Regions from separate parts of the Streptomyces sp. NPDC000941 genome, predicted to be linked through region 2. Evidence: riboswitches for the same ligand, from Rfam matches in the RefSeq annotation. Region 2 holds a riboswitch; the other holds the start of a gene.
What was found. A riboswitch is a leader RNA that binds a small molecule or an ion and turns the genes downstream of it on or off. The one in region 2 is predicted to bind thiamine pyrophosphate.
Positions count from the first base shown of each region.

Region 1: it holds a riboswitch for thiamine pyrophosphate, as region 2 does, so the genes downstream of both, thiO (glycine oxidase ThiO) here and ACWDSL_RS49840 (thiamine ABC transporter substrate-binding protein) in region 2, are expected to answer to the same signal.

Region 1 is NZ_JBSFMM010000287.1:1,670-8,489, reverse strand. Features, by position in the region: gene ACWDSL_RS47725 (hypothetical protein) at 1-832, opposite strand, end outside; gene metF (methylenetetrahydrofolate reductase [NAD(P)H]) at 872-1,789, opposite strand; gene thiE (thiamine phosphate synthase) at 1,943-2,611, opposite strand; gene ACWDSL_RS47710 (Rv2175c family DNA-binding protein) at 2,834-3,199, opposite strand; gene ACWDSL_RS47705 (NAD(P)/FAD-dependent oxidoreductase) at 3,314-4,564, opposite strand; TPP riboswitch at 4,670-4,783, shown strand; gene thiO (glycine oxidase ThiO) at 4,780-5,985, shown strand; gene thiS (sulfur carrier protein ThiS) at 6,018-6,218, shown strand; gene ACWDSL_RS47690 (thiazole synthase) at 6,262-6,820, shown strand, end outside.
Region 2 is NZ_JBSFMM010000334.1:125-6,944, reverse strand. Features, by position in the region: gene ACWDSL_RS49860 (LOG family protein) at 1-150, shown strand, start outside; partial or broken gene ACWDSL_RS49855 (glycosyltransferase family 4 protein) at 200-1,329, opposite strand; gene ACWDSL_RS49850 (ABC transporter ATP-binding protein) at 1,702-2,733, opposite strand; gene ACWDSL_RS49845 (ABC transporter permease) at 2,733-4,346, opposite strand; gene ACWDSL_RS49840 (thiamine ABC transporter substrate-binding protein) at 4,436-5,515, opposite strand; TPP riboswitch at 5,510-5,614, opposite strand; gene rlmN (23S rRNA (adenine(2503)-C(2))-methyltransferase RlmN) at 5,678-6,820, opposite strand, start outside.

The DNA.
Region 1 (6,820 bases), on a different contig from region 2:
CCCATCCCCCGCCGGGCTGCATCCCGGCGTCGGGGGCGTACTGCTGCTGCCCGCCGTAGGAGGGCTCCGCGGCGTAGTGGTCGCCGAGCGCGTCGCCGCCGCCGTACTGGTCCTGGCCGTAGGCGGAGTACTGCCCGGCGTACTGCTGGTGCTGGTCGCCGTACTGCTGACCGCCCTGCTGGTCGTACCCCGGCTGCTGGGAGCCGCCGTACGGGTCGGTGTAGCCCGCGTACGCCCCGGCGCCGTAGCCGTACTGCCCGGCGTCCGCGTAGACGTCCTGGCCGTTGCTGTGGCCCTGGGCCGCGTCCGCGTAGCCGCCGTAGGTCTCATAGCCGCCGTAGCCGCCGGCCCCCGCGCCCGGCGTGCTCTGTGCGGCGTGCGCGGCGGAGTCGCCGTAGACGCCGTACTCGCCCGTGTCGTCCGGCAGCGGCTCCGGCTGGTACGCGGGCGGTTCCGGCTGGTACGCGGGCGGCTCCTGTGCGGCCATCGGGACCGCCTCCAGATCGGAGACCTGGAGCGTCGGGTCGGCGTCCACCGGGGGCGGGGCGTCCTCGTCCTCCCTGCGGCTGAGGCCGGGCACCCCGCGCAGCGCCCACCCGGCGGCGAAGCCGCGCCGGAAGGACAACGTGACGTACGTCTGGCCGACCGCGAAGGTGATCGCTCCCGCGCCGATCACCGGCACGGACGGGATGAGCACTCCGGCCACCACACCGAGGAAACCGGTGAAGGCGAGGAGCCGCCAGCGCAGCCGCGCCTTGTACTGCAGCAGCACCTCTCCCAGCAGCCACAGCGCGACCACGCCGAACGCGATGTAGAGGACCGTCCAGCCCATGCCCGCCCCTCTCGTGCGGCCGCCCGTCGGCTGCCGTCCTCAGGACCGCTGATGCAGTCCCAGATTCTCGTAGATCTCCAGCGTCGCCGGGGAGTGGTTCAGCGTAATGAAGTGAAGTCCGGGGATCTCCTCGGCCATCAACCGCGCGCACAATTCCGTGGCGTAGTCGATTCCGATCGAGCGTACAGCCGCGGCGTCGCCCTTCACCGCCAGAATCCGCTCCGCGAGGTCGGGCGGGAAGGCGGCATTGCTCAGCTGCGCGAAGCGCTCGATCTGCTTCACGTTTGTGACGGGCATGATTTCAGGGATGATCGGCGTCGTACAGCCCGTGGCGGCTACCCGGTCGCGCAGCCGCAGATAGTCCTCCGCGTAGAAGAACATCTGGGTGATCGCGAAGTCCGCGCCCGCGCGGCACTTGTCGACGAAGTGGCGGACGTCGGTGTCCCAGTCCGCCGAGCGCGGGTGCATCTCGGGGAAGGCCGCGACGCCGACGCAGAAGTCGCCCGACTCCTTGATCAGCTCGACCAGTTCGGCGGCGTAGCCGACGCCGTCGGGGTGGCGGACCCACTCGCCCATCGGGTCGCCGGGCGGGTCGCCGCGCAGCGCCAGCATGTTGCGGATTCCGGCGCCCGCGTACTGCCCGATGACGTTGCGGAGCTCGGCGCGGGAGTGGTTGACGGCGGTGAGGTGCGCGACCGGGGTCAGCGTGGTGTCGGTCGCGATGCGCTCGGTGACGCGCACGGTCCCCTCACGGGAGGAGCCGCCCGCTCCGTAGGTCACGGAGACGAAGGTCGGCGAGACGGCTTCGAGCCGACGGATGGCGTTCCACAGCGTCTGTTCTCCCTTCTCCGTCTTCGGGGCGAAGAATTCGAAGGAATACGACTGCTCGCCTGATGCGAGCAGATCACGCACCGTCCGCGCGCGATCTGTCCTGGTGGAGGCTGTGCCAAGGGCCATACGGGAAGGTTAGCCAGCGGTGCGGCACACGGACAGCGGGCGGGGGTGTTATATCCCTTTCGCCGGGTCTTGGTCCGTACTGCGGACACTTTGCCGACGATGAGACCACTATGAGACGACGACGGGCCGACGACGGGCAGAGCCACAGATCTCTCACAGGTCGCGAGCGCGCACCCGCTTGGCCAGCTCGGCGGTGGCCGCGCCGGGATCCGCGGCCGCGGTGATCGCCCGCACCACGACGATCCGCCGCGCGCCCGCCTCCAGCACCTCGTCCAGGTTCGAGGCGTCGATTCCGCCGATGGCGAACCAGGGCGGGGCCTGCTTCAGGGCGGCCGTGTGGCGCACCAGCGACAGGCCCGGGGCGGACCGCCCCGGCTTGGTGGGGGTGGGCCAGCAGGGCCCGGTGCAGAAGTAGTCGACACCCGGCTCGGCGGCCGCGGCCTCCGCCTCGGCCGGTGCGTGGGTGGACCGCCCGATCAGCACATCCGCGCCGAGGATCGCGCGCGCCGCCGGGACCGGCAGATCGCCCTGGCCCAGGTGCAGCACATCGGAGCCGATGGCATGGGCGACGTCCGCCCGGTCGTTGACCGCCAGCAGCTTGCCGTGCCGGCGGCAGGCGTCGGCGAACACCGCGAGATGGTCAAGCTCCTCGCGGGCCTCCATGCCCTTGTCGCGCAGCTGGACGATGTCCACCCCCGACCCCAGGACGGCGTCCAGGAACTCCGGCAGATCGCCCTGGCGCCGGCGGGCGTCGGTGCACAGATAGAGCCGGGCGTCGGCAAGCTGCTCGCGGGCGGTGGCGGTGGCAGTGGCGGCGGCCATTGGGACGGCTTTCCCCCTGGATCGGCGGCTGGATCGGCGGCTGGACGGTCGGCTGGACGGTCGGCTGGATCGGCAGCGTTCCGGCCGTGTGTGGGCGGCGTGTCGGCGGCGTACGGACCGGAGCGGCCGGCCCGTACGCCGCGGGTGTTGATTCAGACGATGACGGTACGGACGGTACGGATGGTGCGGATGGTGCGGATGGTGCGGTGGGTCAGCGGCGGCTCAGACGGCGAGCGCCTGGGCGCGGCGCTTGACCTCGGTGCCGCGATTCTCGTGCAGGGCCTGAGCCGGGGTGCCGGGCAGGCTCGGGTCCGGGGTGAAGAGCCACTCCAGCATCTCCTCGTCACTGAAGCCGTCGTCCCTCAGCAGCGTCAGGGTGCCCACCAGGCCCTTGACGACCTTTCCGTCACCGATGAACTCGGCGGGCACCTGGAGCACCCGATTCTCGCCACGGCGCACGGCGATCAGCTGACCCTCCTTGACCAGCTGCCGCACGCGCGTCACCTCGACACCGAGCCGTTCGGCGATGTCGGGGACGGTGAGCCAGGCGGGGACGAGAGCATCGATCTTTGCGTCAATCTCGGTCACGGGACAAGCCTGCCATCTGGGACTGACAGTGGGTAGTCGGGCACCGGGCAAGACGCCGTCGACACCGCCGTCGGCCGCGCCCCGGTCAAGGTCGCCGCGGGGGTGCGCCGAGGGTCACAGGACCGCCGACTTCAGCGGCACCGACGGGTCCGCGGCGAGGGCGCGGTCCAGCCGGGAGCCCTGCTCGATCAGCTTGCGGCCCTGGGCCAGATCGCGCGGACGGCCGACGGCCAGCAGGGCGACCAGCGCCCCGTCGCGCAGCCAGCACACCGACCAGGCCGCGCCCTCCGGATCGCCGCGCCAGACGAGTTCGTCGGCGGCGGCGTGGTGGCCCGCGTACTGCACGAAGCGGCCGAACTGCTCGGACCAGAAATACGGCACCGGGTCGTAGACCGAACCGGTGAAATGCGCGGTCCGGCTGCCGACCACATTGGCGGCGACGGTGCGCGGCCCCTGGAGGGCGTTGTCCCAGTGGTGCACCAGCAGCCGCGCGCCGTAGCGCGCGGAGGGGAACGACGCGCAGTCCCCGACGGCGTAGACGTCGGGCGCCGAGGTGCGCAGCTGTTCGTCGGCGGCGACGGACCGGTCCGGGGCCAGCTCGACGCCCGAGCCCGCCAGCCAGCCCGTGGCGGGCCGCGCCCCGATGCCGACGACCACCGCGTCCGCGCTCAGCCGGGTGCCGTCCTGGAGCAGCACCCCCTGCTCGTCCACGGAGGCCACCTGCGCGCCGGTGACCAGTTCGACGCCGTAGTCGGCGTACCAGCCGGCCATGGGGGCGGCGACCTCGGCCGGGAGGGCGCCCGCCAGCGGGCGGTCGGCGGCCTCCACGACGGTCACGGCGCAGCCCGCCTCGCGCGCCGCCGTGGCGAACTCCGCGCCGATCCAGCCGGCCCCGACCACCACGATCTCGCGCTGCCCGGCGAGCACCGGGCGCAGCCGCTCCGCGTCGTCGAGCGTGCGCAGCAGATGCACACCGGGCACGCCCTCGCCGCCGGGCAGGGTGATCGGCTCGGCGCCGGTGGCGATCACCAGGACGTCGTACGACACCGGGCCCGACGCGGTCTCCAGCCGCCGGGCGCCGGTGTCCAGGCCGGTCACGGACACCCCGAGCCGCAGCTCGACGCCGAGCGCGGCGAAGTCCACGTCGAAGGCGGAGCCCTCGGCCTTGCCGAGCAGCACGGCCTTGGACAGCGGCGGCCGGTCGTACGGCTGATGCGCCTCGGCGCCGAGCAGCAGAATGCCGCCGGTCCAGCCCTGGTCGCGCAGCGCGACAGCGGTCTGCACCCCGGCCATTCCCGCGCCGACGATCACCACTTGCTGCCCGCTGCCCCCCGGGGACGCCGGCTTCGTCGTCTCATCGCTCACACGATCACTGTAGGGCGGCGCAGGGGGCGCACCGGAGAACCGACTGACGAGATCTCGGGCACAGGAGCGGCCGGGACCCCGGGGCTCGTACTAGGGTTGGCGGGACGAAGCACTCGCGGGAGCCCGACGCAGCGGGCTGAGAGGGAGGCTGGAGCGGCCTCCGACCGTACGAACCTGATCCGGGTCATGCCGGCGAAGGGAGGGGCGTTACGCCCATGCACGCATCATCACGTACGCGGCCGGGCCGGCCGTACGACGCGCTGGTCGTCGGCGGCGGCATCATCGGCCTGGTCACGGCGTGGCGGGCGGCCCAGCGTGGCCTGCGCACCGCCGTCGCCGACCCGGCGCCGGGCGGCGGCGCGGCCCAGGTGGCGGCCGGAATGCTCGCGGCCGTCACCGAGCTCCACTACGGCGAGCAGACGCTGCTCGCCCTCAACCTCGCCTCCGCGCGCCGCTATCCGGAGTTCGTGGCCGAGCTGGAGGAGGCGAGCGGCCAGGACGTCGGCTTCCGCACCTGCGGCACGCTCGCCGTGGCCTTCGACCCCGACGACCGCGCCCACCTGCGCGAACTCCATGACTTCCAGCGGCGGCTCGGGCTGGAGTCGCAGTGGCTGACAGGGCGCGAATGCCGGCGCCTTGAGCCGATGCTCGCGCCGGGCGTACGCGGGGGCCTGCGCGTCGACGGGGACCACCAGGTCGACCCGCGGCGGCTGGCGGCGGCACTGCTGACCGCGTGCGAGCGGGCCGGCGTGGTCTTCCACCGCGCCCGCGCGGAACGGCTCACGCTCGCGGCGGGCCGCGCCACCGGCGTCGAACTCGCCGACGGCACACTGCTGGCGGCCGAGCAAACCGTACTGGCCGCAGGCAGCTTCAGCGGGCGGCTCGAGGGCGTCCCCGAGGGCGCGCTGCCCCCCGTACGCCCCGTCAAGGGCCAGGTGCTGCGGCTGCGCGTACCGCCCGCGTACGCGCCGTTCCTGTCCCGGACCGTACGGGCCGAGGTGCGCGGCGGACATGTCTATCTGGTGCCGCGCGAGAACGGCGAGCTGGTCGTCGGCGCCACCTCGGAAGAGCTCGGCTGGGACACCACGGTCACCGCGGGCGGCGTCTACGAACTGCTGCGCGACGCGCATGAGCTGGTGCCCGGCATCACCGAGCTGCCGCTCGTCGAGACCCGCGCCGGGCTGCGCCCCGGCTCCCCCGACAACGCGCCGCTGCTCGGCCCGAGCGCACTGCCCGGCCTGCTCGTGGCCGGCGGCCACTACCGCAACGGCGTCCTCCTCACGCCCGTCACGGGCGACGTCATGGCCGAGGTGCTGACGTGCGGCGAACTCCCGGACGAGGCCCGGCCGTTCTCCCCGCTGCGCTTCCCGGCCGCGCCCATCGGCCCCACCACCCCCGTAGCGCAGGAGCAGCCCCTATGAGCGTGTCCACGCCCGGCCCGACCGCCGCCTCCATGACCGTCTCCGTGAACGGTGAGCCCCGCCGACTCCCCGGCGGCACCACCCTCGACCTGCTGGTCGCGGAGCTGACCCCGGCGCGCTCGGGGGTCGCCGCGGCCGTCAACGAACAGGTCGTCCCGCGCGGCCAGTGGCCCGCCACCCCGCTCGGCGACGGAGACCGGGTCGAAATCCTCACCGCGGTCCAAGGAGGCTGAACCCCAGATGGCCGAAACGATGCACAACACGACGTACGCCACCATGCGCCCCGCCCCGGACCCGGGCCCGGACCCCGATCCGGACCCGCTCACCATCGCGGGCACCGCCTTCTCCTCCCGCCTGATCATGGGCACGGGCGGCGCGCCCAGCCTGGAGGTCATGGAGCGCTCGCTGCTCGCCTCCGGTACGGAGCTGACCACCGTCGCGATGCGCCGCCTGGACCCCACCGTCCAGGGCTCGGTCCTGTCGGTGCTCGACCGGCACGGCATCCGCGTGCTGCCCAACACCGCCGGGTGCTTCACGGCCGGTGAGGCGGTGCTGACCGCCCGGCTGGCGCGGGAGGCGCTGGGCACGGACTGGGTCAAGCTGGAGGTGGTGGCCGACGAGCGCACCCTGCTCCCCGACCCGGTCGAGCTGCTGGACGCCGCCGAGACGCTGGTCGACGACGGCTTCACCGTCCTGCCGTACACCAACGACGACCCGGTCCTCGCCCGCAGGCTGGAGGACGTGGGCTGCGCCGCGATCATGCCGCTGGGCTCCCCCATCGGCTCCGGCCTCGGCATCCGCAATCCGCACAACTTCCAGCTGATCGTCGAGCGCG
Region 2 (6,820 bases):
ACCTGGCCGCTGCTGGAGGCGCTTGCCGAGGGCAGGTCCATGAAGGCCCGGATCGCGCTGGTGGACTCGGTGGACGAAGCTCCGGGCGCGCTCATTTCGCTGGGGGCGTCGGTGGGAGCGTCCCGGGCGGCGTCGTCCCAGGCGGGCTGAGCAGCCCAGGCGGCGTCCCGGGCGGGCTGGGCATCCCGGGCGGCGTCTCCTACGGGCTGAGCAGCCGGGCCAGCGTCCGGTACGAGGCGTCCCAGCTCCACTCCTGGCACACCCAGGCCCGCCCCTTCTCGCCCATGGCCCGGGCGGCGGGCCGGTCCTGGAGCAGCGCGATCAGCCGGTCGGCGATGGCGCGCGTGGCGCGGCCGTCGACGACATGCCCGGTCTCGCCGTCCCGGACGGCGTCCGGCGCGCCGCCGGAATCCCCGGCGAGCACCGGCAACCCGGCGGCGGCCGCCTCCAGGAAGACGATGCCCAGGCCCTCGACCTCCAGGCCGCCCTTGCGGGTGCGGCACGGCATCGCGAAGACGTCGGCGGCGGCGTAATAGGACGGCATCGCGCGGTGCCGCACCCCGCCCGCGAAAACCACGGCGTCCCTGACGCCGTGTGCGTCGGCGACCCGGCGCAGCCCGTACGCGTAGGGGCCGTCGCCGACGAGCAGCAGAACGGCCCCGGGCACGGCCCGGCGCACCAGCGGCAGGGCCCGGATGAGCGCGTCCTGACCCTTGCGCCGGACGAGCCGGGCGGCGCACAGGATCACCTGCCGGCCGGCGAGCCGGTGGCGCTCGCGTACGATCCGCGCGTCGAGCCCGGGGCGGAAGGCGGAGGTGTCGACTCCGGGGACCAGCCGGGTCATCCGGGCCGCGGCGGCGGACCCCAGGGCGACGGCGAAGGCGCGCGGGTGGCGGCTCCCAGGTAGGTCACGGTGTCCGCCCCGGCCCCGACGCGGCGCAGCAGCGCTCGGGTTCCCGGGGTGCGGGCCCACCACACCTCGTGGCCGTGCGTGGTGGCGACGATCCGGCGCACCCCCGCCTCGCGGCGCAACCGCCCGGCCATCAGCCCCAGGGGCGCGGCGGCGCCGAACCACACGCTGTCGCAGCGGTGGCGGCGGGCCAGTTCCACCGCGCGGCTGGTGGCGCGCCGGGTGGGCAGCAGCGTGCGAGCCCCGTCGCGGACGACGAGATGGGGCAGGCCGGCGTCGTACGGGGCAGCGCCCGGCTCGGACGAGGTGTGGACGACGACAGCCTCCGGTGGGAAGCGGCTGGTCATGGCCTGGACGAAGGTCTCGATGCCACCCTGGCGCGGCGGAAAGTCATTGGTGATCACGAGGGTGCGCGGCATCCCGCGTGGCTGCTCGGTCATACGGCCCGAGGCTACGAACGACCCTGCCCCGCCGCGTCACACGCAGGAGGTAAGTCCGGCATCACACCGTGGTGTGACAAGGGGGCACGCCGTGGGCGGAAGACGGGGCCCGAGTATCAACCCGTACGGTGACGCGGCCCGCCGCCGTGGTACGAAGAAATGACGCCATGCGCACCCCTTCCACGGGCGGCGGACGCCCGCCCGAGCCGCCGCCCCCGCCTACCCCTGGGCGACCGGAGCGGTTCGCCCGGTCGCGGTCCTGGTGAGCTTCGCCGCGGGGTCGGATCCGTATCCGACGGCCGCCGTCAGCGGGCTGACCACCTGCTACTCCCGTCTGTGGCACATCAGCGGTTACGAGCCCGCGCCCAGCACCACCACATCGTCCGCGTCGAAAGCGACGCCGACCCGCTCCCCCTCCTTCGGCGCGTCCCGCAGCGGGCACGCCGCCTCCAGGCGCGGCGCGCCCGCCGGTTGGAGGACGAGGGCCACGCGGTCGCCGCGGAAGGTGCGCGCCGCCACCGTGCAGGGCAGGCCCTTCTCGAGGGAGGTGAGCCGTACCCCGGCCGGGCGGACCAGCAGCCGGCACGGCCCGGGCGGGGTGCCGTCGGGCACGGGCAACTCGCCCCAGCGTGTGTCGGCGCTCCCGCCCCGTACGGTGGCGTCAACCAGGTTGTCGAAGCCGAGGAAGCGGGCGACGAACTCGGTGGCGGGCCGCTGCCAAACCTCCAGCGGGGTGCCGGTCTGCGCGATGCGCCCGCCGTCCATCACCACCACCCGGTCCGCGAGCGCGAACGCCTCCCCCTGGTCGTGGGTGACCGCGAGGACCGTGGTGCCCAGTTCGCCGAAGAGCTGGCGCAGTTCGACCACCAGCCGCTCCCGCAGCCCGCGGTCGAGCTGGCCCAGTGGCTCGTCCAGCATCAGCAACTTGGGCCGCGGGGCCAGGGCGCGGGCCAGCGCGACCCGCTGCTGCTCGCCGCCGGACAGCGAGGCGATCGCGCGCCGCTGCGCGCCCGGCAGGCCGACCAGTTCCAGCAGTTCGGCGACCCGGCGCTCCGCCTCGGCGCGCGCCACCTTGCGCATGCGCAGCCCGAAGGCGACGTTGCCGCCCACATCACGCTGCGGGAAGAGCTGGTGGTCCTGGAACATCAGGCCCACGCCGCGCCGGTGGGTGGGCACCCCCGTCTGGTCCCGCCCGGCCAGCCACACCCGGCCGTTGTGGGCCCGTTCCAGGCCCGCAACGACGCGCAGCAGCGTGGACTTGCCGCCGCCGCTCGGCCCCAGCACCGACACCGTCTCGTGCTCGGCGACCTCGAGGTCCACGGCGTCCAGCGCCGCCCGCTCGCCGTAGCGGACCGTCACCTCGTCCAGTCGCAGCAGCGTCATCAGAACTCCCCCGAACGGTCGGTGCGGATCCGCTCGAGTACCAGCAGGGAGCCCGCGCACACCAGCATCAGAATCGTGCTCAGGGCCATGGCCTGGCCGTAGTTGAGCTGCCCGGCCCGGCCGAGGAAGCGGGCGACGGCGACCGGGAGGGTCGGGTGGTCGGGCCTGGCGATGAACACCGTCGCCCCGAACTCGCCGAGCGAGACGGCGAAGGCGAAGCCCGCCGCGACCCCGAGGGCCCGCGCGACCAGTGGCAGGTCCACCTCCCGCCAGGCCCGCAGCGGGGACGCGCCGAGCACGGCCGCCGCCTCGCGCAGCCGGTGGTCCACCGCGCGCAGCACGGGCAGCATGGTCCGTACGACGAAGGGCACGCCCACCAGGGCCTGCGCGAGCGGTACGAGGATCCATGAGGCGCGCAGGTCCAGCGGCGGCTCGTCCAGCGCGATGAGAAAGCCGAAGCCGACGGTGACGGCGGAGGTGCCGAGCGGCAGCATCAGCAGCGCGTCGAAGCCCCGTACCAGTCTGCCCGCTTTCCTGGTCAACGCGGCCGCCGCCAAGCCGCCCACGACGACGGCGAAGACGGTCGCCACGGCGGCGTAGCGCAGGGAGTTCCAAACGGCGTCCATAGGGGCGACGAAAAACGTCCCGCCGCTGTCCGCCACCGACTGGAGGGCGCGGTAGTAGTCGAGTCCGTAGCCGCTGGGGGCGTCCAGGGACCGTTCGACCAGGACCGCGAGCGGCAGCAGGATCAGCAGCGCCACGACGGCGAGCACGCCCCACAGCAGCACCCATTGGGCCGCGCCCTGGGGGCGGCGCGCGGTCTGTTCGGGGGCGACCAGCTTCAAGGCGCCCTCGCGGCGCCGTACGGTCCACGCGTGCAGGGCCAGGACCGCGGCCACGGCCGCGAACTGGACCAGCGTCAGCACGGCGGCGGTCGGCAGGTCGAGCAGCTGGGCGGTCTCCCGGTAGATCGCGACCTCCAGGGTGGCGTACCGGGGGCCGCCGAGGATCTGGATGACGCCGAAGGAGGTGAAGGTGAACAGGAAGACCATCAACGCGGCGGCCGCCACGGCGGGCGCCAGCGCCGGCAGCGTCACCCGCCGCCACGCGGCCAGGCGGCTCGCGCCGAGGACCCGTGCGGCCTCCTCCTGCCGCGGGTCGAGCTGCGCCCACAGCCCGCCGACGGTCCGTACCACCACCGCGTAGTTGAAGAAGACGTGCGCGAGGAGGATCGCCCATACGGAGGTGTCGAGCCGCACCCCCCACAGGTTGTCCAGCAGCCCGCCGTGGCCGAGCAGGGCCAGGAACGCCGAGCCCGCGACGACGGTCGGCAGGACGAAGGGGACGGTCACGACGGCGCGCAGCAGCCGCTTGCCGGGGAAGGTGAAGCGGGCGAAGACATACGCGCCGGGCAGCGCGACCGCCAGCGTCAGGGCGGTGGAGGCGGCCGCCTGCCAGCCGGTGAACCACAGGATGTCCAGGACCGCCGGGTCGGTGAGCACATCGCCGATACGGCCCAGCCGCCAGTGGCCGTCGACGCGCAGCCCGCGGGTGACGATGGCGGCCACCGGATAGAGGAAGAACAGCGCGAAGAAGGCGGCGGGCACGGCCATCAGGGTCAGCCGCAGCGCCGCCTCGCGCAGCCGCGCGCGCCGCCGCCCGGTGCGCTCCTTCGCCTCCTCCGGCTCAGTGGCAGGCCGCTTTACAGGACGAGCGAGGACCATGCCTTGACCCACTGGTCACGGTTCTTGGCGATCTTCCGGGGGTCCAGGGTGGCCGAGTCGGCGATCTTCACACCGTACTTCGTGAACAGCTCGGGCAGCTTCGCGTCCTCGCGGGCCGGGTTGACGTACATGTTGAGCGGCACGTCCTCCTGGAACTGCTTGGTCAGCAGAAAGTCCAGCAGCGCCTTGCCGCCCTTGGTGTTCGAAGCGCCCTTCAACAGTCCGGCGAATTCCACCTGCCGGAAGCAGGTTCCCGTCGCGACCCCCGTAGGGGCCTGCGCGGGCCGCGGCTTGGCGTCGACGACCTCGGCGGGCGGGCTGGAGGCGTACGAGACGACCAGCGGCCGGTCGCCCTTGGCGCCGCCCGCCGAACCGGAGAAGCGGTCGTAGTACGCCTGCTCCCAGCCGTCGACGACCTCGACGCCGTTGGCCCTGAGCTTCTTCCAGTAGCCCTGCCAGCCGTCGTCGCCGTACCGGGCGGCCGTGCCCAGCAGAAACGCGAGGCCGGGCGAGGAGGTGGCCGCGTTCTCGGTGACCAGGAGGTTCTTGTAGGCGGGCTTGGTCAGGTCGTCGAGGGTCTTCGGCGGGGCCAGCTTCTTGTCGGCGAAGTACTTGCGGTCGTAGTTGACGCAGATGTCGCCGAAGTCGACCGGGGTGACGCGGTGCTCGGCCGCGTCGAGCTGGAGGGCCGCCGGGACCTTGTCCAGGCCCTTGGCCTGGTAGGGGGCGAACAGGTCGTTGTCGAGCGCGCGGGAGAGCAGAGTGTTGTCGACCCCGAAGAAAACGTCGCCCTGGGGATGCGATTTGGAGAGTATCGCCTGGTTGACGGCCGCCCCGGCGTCGCCGCCCGGCAGGACCTGCACCTTGTAGCCGGTCTGCCGGGTGAACTCCTTCAGCACGGCCTTCGACGCGGCGAACGAGTCGTGCGAGACCAGCTTCACGGTCTTGGAACCGGAGCCTTTTGCGGAGCCGGAATCCTCGCCGCAGGCGACGAGCGTGGTGAGGCCGAGCGAGCCGAAGAGGGCGGCGACGACGGCATGCCGAAGACGGCTGTTCATATGAGACTGACTCCCTACGCCGGTATGACCCGGATCAGGTCCGAGGGTCTGCGGCCGAGCCGCACTCTCAGCGCTGTTCGCGCTCCCCTGTCGGAATGTTCACTTGTACGAGATGTGGATGTATGCACGAGGGTGGTGCCAGGGCACCGTATCAGCCGGCCCTCAGCGCTCCGTCGCCGCCAGCTGCCCGCACGCCCCGTCGATCTCCTGCCCCCGGGTGTCCCGGACGGTCACGGGCACGCCGTGTGCCTCCAGGGCGGCCACGAACGCCCTCTCGTCCTCGGGCCTGGACGCGGTCCACTTGGAGCCGGGCGTCGGGTTGAGCGGGATCAGATTGACGTGCACCCGGCGGCCCTTGAGCAGCCGCCCCAGCAGGTCTGCCCGCCATGCCTGGTCGTTGATGTCCCTGATCAGGGCGTACTCGATGGAGACGCGACGGCCCGACTTCTCCGCGTACTCCCACGCGGCGTCCAGAACCTCGCGGACCTTCCAGCGGGTGTTGACCGGGACGAGGGTGTCGCGCAGCTCGTCGTCGGGCGCGTGCAGCGACACCGCGAGACGGCATTTGAAGCCCTCGTCGGCGAACCGCAGCATCGCCGGCACCAGCCCGACGGTCGAGACGGTGATACCGCGCTGGGACAGGCCGAGGCCGTCCGGCTCCGGGTCGGTCAGCCTGCGGATGGCGCCGACGACGCGGTTGTAGTTGGCGAGCGGCTCGCCCATGCCCATGAAGACGATGTTGGACAGCCGCGCCGGGCCACCGGGACTGCGCTTCCCCCCGGGGGACGACCCCCCAGACCCCCCGAATTCTCCGTCCCGCAGCGCCCGCATCCCGTCGACGATCTGGTGCACGATCTCGGCAGTGGACAGATTGCGGTCCAGGCCCGCCTGGCCGGTGGCGCAGAACGGGCAGTTCATGCCGCAGCCCGCCTGGGAGCTGATGCACATGGTGACCCGGTCCGGGTAGCGCATCAGCACGGACTCCACGAGCGTGCCGTCGAACAGCCGCCACAGGGTCTTACGGGTGGTGTCGTCGTCGCAGCTGATGTGGCGCACCACGCTCATCAGGTCCGGCAGCAGCCCGGCCGCCAGCTTCTCGCGCGCGGCGGCCGGGATGTCGGTCCACTGGGCCGGGTCGTGGCTGTAGCGGGCGAAGTAGTGGCGCGATACCTGGCCGGCCCGGAAGGGCTTCTCTCCGAGGGCGGCCACGGCCTCGCGGCGCTCGGCGGGCGAGAGGTCGGCGAGATGCCGCGGGGGCTTCTTGGCTCCGCGCGGCGTGACGAATGTGAGTTCTCCGGGCTTGGG